DNA from 2 places in the Microbulbifer sp. THAF38 genome. Region 1 is predicted to be linked to the other one. Evidence: predicted binding sites of a transcription regulator. Region 1 holds the regulator's gene; the other holds the start of a gene.
What was found. The regulator sigma-54, encoded in region 1, starts transcription at its own class of promoters, with help from an activator protein. The targets are predictions, from matches to a motif close to TGGCACANNNNTTGCNNT.
Positions count from the first base shown of each region.

Region 2: the regulator sigma-54 is predicted to act here: its motif matches at 770-787, upstream of nirB (nitrite reductase large subunit NirB).

Region 1 is NZ_CP045369.1:3,511,191-3,513,396, reverse strand. Features, by position in the region: gene hpf (ribosome hibernation-promoting factor, HPF/YfiA family) at 1-147, opposite strand, end outside; gene FIU95_RS15180 (RNA polymerase factor sigma-54) at 329-1,786, opposite strand; gene lptB (LPS export ABC transporter ATP-binding protein) at 1,980-2,206, opposite strand, start outside.
Region 2 is NZ_CP045369.1:3,780,433-3,782,638, forward strand. Features, by position in the region: gene FIU95_RS16385 (bifunctional protein-serine/threonine kinase/phosphatase) at 1-577, shown strand, start outside; gene nirB (nitrite reductase large subunit NirB) at 925-2,206, shown strand, end outside.

The DNA.
Region 1 (2,206 bases):
TTTCTGGATCAATTTATCTACAGATAGAATAACTTGCGCGTTGGTTATGTTGTCATAATGCCTTGAGAGCTTTTCCAGCTTGTTCTCACAGTAGTTGCGCATTGGTGAGCTAACGTCGACGTGGTGACCACTAATGTTGATCTGCATGGATTTCTCCTTACCAGGTGCATCACAATACGGCGAGCCTCCTTTCGGGTCGCAACCCTACTAGGAAGTGGCCCAGAATGGAAGGATACACTCAAAGTTTGGAGTTCGGTTGCGAAGACGTAGCAACTGACGCCAGGTTATGACTTGCTCCGCCTTTTTGGTCGCGCCCGGTATGGGCAAATTAAACTAGGCGCTTCCTTTCACTGGAGGAGGGGATACCCATTGATTCGCGATACTTGGCTACTGTGCGGCGGGCTACTTTGATGCCCTGCTGGTCTAGTTCCTGGGTAATTTTATTGTCGGATAGCGGCTTGCGTGGCGTTTCCGAATCAATCAGCTTTTTGATCAGGGCGCGAATGGCGGTTGAGGAGGCATCTTCGCCGGAGTCTGTGCTCACGTGACTTGAAAAGAAATACTTGAGTTCAAACACACCACGGGGTGTGAGCATGTACTTTTGGGTGGTTACCCGGGAGATGGTGGACTCGTGCATGCCAATGGACTCGGCAACGTCTGCCAGCACCATGGGGCGCATGGCTTCTGGCCCCTCCTCAAAAAAGCCTTGCTGCTTTTCGACAATACAGTTGGCGACTTTCAGCAGGGTTTCGTGGCGACTCTGCAGGCTCTTCATAAACCAGCGAGCTTCTTGCAGATGGTCCCGCAAAAAGTTGTTATCTCTGGAGTTATCCGCACGCTTAACCATTGAGGCATAGTGATTATTGATTCGAATCTTGGGAGTGATCTCTCCATTCAATTCTACTTGCCAGCGCAGGGCCTTGCGGGAAACGATGATATCCGGGATTACATAGTCCGGCTCCTGCCCGCCAAAGCTCTCTCCCGGATTCGGGTTTAGTGTCTGGATGAGGCGAATGGCCTCGCCGAGCTGGGCCTCGTTAAGGCGTGTGCGCCGACTCAGCTGGCGAAAATCTCTTTTACCGAGCAAGTCTAAGTGTTTTTCAATGATGCTTTGCGCTTGGTCGAGCCAGGGGGTGGTTGGCGGTAACTGTTGCAGTTGCAATTGCAGGCATTCTTTTAGCTCCCGAGCCCCACAGCCGGCAGGCTCGAACTGTTGGATGGCCTTTAAGACTGCCAGTACTTCATCTTCATCTACAGCTAATGAGGAGGCAACATCCTCTATTGAGGTGCCCAGGAGGCCGCTGGGGCTTATGCTGTCAATCAGGTTTTCACCGATCCACTTATCCTGCTCGGATAAAGGGGTCAGGTTCAGTTGCCAGCGCAGGTGGCCTTGTAAGTCGACAGAGATGGAGTTGCGTTCGTAGCTGAGGGTATCCAGCTCTGGGTTTCCGCTGTGACTGGTGTAGATATCATCCCATCGGGAGTCGACAGGAAGCTCGTCGGGAATTGCCTGGTCCCAGTCCCCCTCAGCAAGCTCTCGTTCCTCAGCCGCTTGTGAAGTATTGTCCTGCACCCGCTCTGATTCGTGCTCAGTCAGAGATTGGCCATTCTCCACCTTTGAGGGTTGTTCCTCGCTATCCGCCTCCAGCATTGGATTGCTATCCAACGCCGCCTGAACCTCCTGCTGAAGGTCAAGGGTAGACAGTTGCAGAAGGCGGATCGCCTGTTGCAACTGGGGAGTCATAGTCAGTTGTGTGCCGAGCTTGAGCTGGAGTGACTGCTTCATAGTGGAGAGCCGCTGGCCGATAAGACAGTGTTTAGATCAATTTGTCCTAAGATGGCGCAGACTACCCCTCCCTCTAATTTATTACAAGCAATAAACGTGCCGATCCAGTGATAGATGTTAGACTCGAGGTGGCTGAAGTATGAGGAATTAAGCTCAAATTGAAAAATTTAAGGATAGGGATTGCCGCTTCATCTTAAATGGTAAATTCATGTCCTAAATAAACTTCCCGAACCTGCTGGTTGGCAAGAACATCTTCTGGTGTGCCTTCAGCGATTATGTGGCCCTCGCTGACAATGTAGGCGGTCTCGCAAATATCGAGGGTCTCGCGCACATTGTGGTCGGTAATGAGTACTCCGATATCTCGATCCCGCAGGTGGCGGATGATTTCTTTGATATCGTTTACCGATATGGGATCCACGC
Region 2 (2,206 bases), 270 kb from region 1:
TGCCTTGCGCAGCCTGCAACGCCTAGAAATTGTGCATGGCGACCTGAAGCCAGAGAACATCATGATGCGCAGCCATGGGCGTCTGGTCATCATTGATCTGGGAGGGGTTGATGGGCCCGGCCTCCGGGAGCAATTACATTTCTCAGAAACTGGTGCTCCAGGCAGTAAAAATTATGCGGCTCCCGAATTCTTTTTTGGGGATAGTGCCAGCCACCGTTCAGATATCTTTTCCCTTGGAGTCATCGCCTATGAATTACTTACGGGAAAATACCCCTATCCCGAGCGCCTGGGCAACCTGCACTATCAGCTAAAAAGTTATCAACAAATGCGTTATACGAAAGCGTATACGCACCGTAGGGATATTCCCCATTGGGTGGATGACGCCCTGCAAAAAGCCTGCGCTGCCGACCCCAGACAACGCTACGACAGCCTGTCGGAATTCATTCAAGATTTACAGCACCCCAACCCGGCCTTCAAACCACCCAATAGCCGCCCACTACTGGAAAGAAACCCTGTTTTGTTCTGGCAACTGATAGCGCTCATCCTGCTGCTTTCTCATCTCCTGTATATTTTCTAATAGCCCATCAGCGGATCTCAGTTTTACCTACCAGCAGCCCGAAAATAAATTCTCCACGCCTCCAATATTCCACAGAATTTCATTAAGCACTAATACAGAGCAGAAAATTAGTTTTTCGCACCAACTTGTCGCAAGGTGTCGCAAAAATTGTGGACAATAGGCACAGATTGGCGCCATTCCAGGGATCAATATTGGCACGGAGATTGAATACATTAAATGACCAACAAAATTCTCCCCCAATTCGAGGCAACGGCGCCTGTACTCTTCGGCAGAAGAGGAGGCGCCCCTGCCATATCAAGCGCTTCCCCTCCTGCCGAAAAAATTGACTTCAGATGGCAGGAATAGCAATGAAGGTAAAGAAAGAAAAGCAAAAGCTGGTTGTGATTGGTAACGGCATGGTCGGGCACCACTTTCTTGAACAGCTGGTAGAAAAAAATAAAAGCATCGTTTTTGAAGTCACCGTCTTTTGTGCGGAAGCCAGGCCCGCTTATGACCGCGTACATTTGTCCGATTATTTCTCCGGGTGCAGCGCTGAAGATTTGGCCATGGGCCATATCGAGCAGTACCATGAATGGGGCTTCGAGCTAGAACTCAATAATCCCGTTATTGCCATTGATCGCGAAAAGCAAACCGTTACTGCCCAGAACGGAAGCTTATATACATACGATCAACTAGTACTCGCCACAGGGTCCTATCCTTTTGTACCCCCCATCCCAGGACACCAGCACGAGCGCTGCTTTGTCTACCGTACCCTCGAAGATCTGGATGCTATCCGCACAGCCGCATCTACAGCGCAAAGCGGTGTTGTTGTCGGTGGTGGTCTACTCGGTCTGGAAGCGGCAAATGCTTTAAAAGCCCTTGGGCTAGAAGCCCATGTAGTGGAGTTCGCGCCGGGGCTTATGGCCACTCAGCTCGACGAGGGCGGCTCCGATTTGCTGCGCAAAAAAATCGAAGCTCTCGGTGTAAAGGTACACACCAGTAAGGCCACTGAACTTATTGCAGAAGTTGATGGCCGTTTGCGTATGCAGTTTAAAGGAGGAGATGAACTGCTTACCGATATGATTGTCTTCTCCGCGGGAATTCGCCCTCAGGATGCGCTGGCAAAAGCTTCGGGACTGCAGGTTGGCGAACGCGGTGGCATAGTCATCGATAACTGCTGTCGCACATCAGACCCTAAGATTTTTGCTATTGGAGAGTGCGCGCTCTATGAAGGGCGGATCTTTGGTCTGGTAGCTCCGGGCTACAGCATGGCACGCACCGCCGTCGCACAACTTACCGGTGCAGAGATATTTTTTAATGGTGCCGATATGAGCACCAAATTAAAGCTGCTCGGTGTTCAGGTCGGTTCTATTGGCGATGCCCACGGGCGCAGTGAAGGTGCGACCGCAATTACTTTTGTAGATGAGCAGGGCGGCGTTTACAAACGTATGATAACCGATGCCAAAGGCCAGAAACTGCTCGGGGCAGTGCTGGTGGGTGATACCGGTGATTACGATACTCTACTGCAATATCACCTTAATGATATTGAGCTGCCAGAGCACCCTGAGCAACTTATCCTTCCCTCAGTTGATGGAGCAGGGTCTCCTCTCGGTGCCTCGGCTTTACCTGCCAGTGCCACCGTATGTTCCT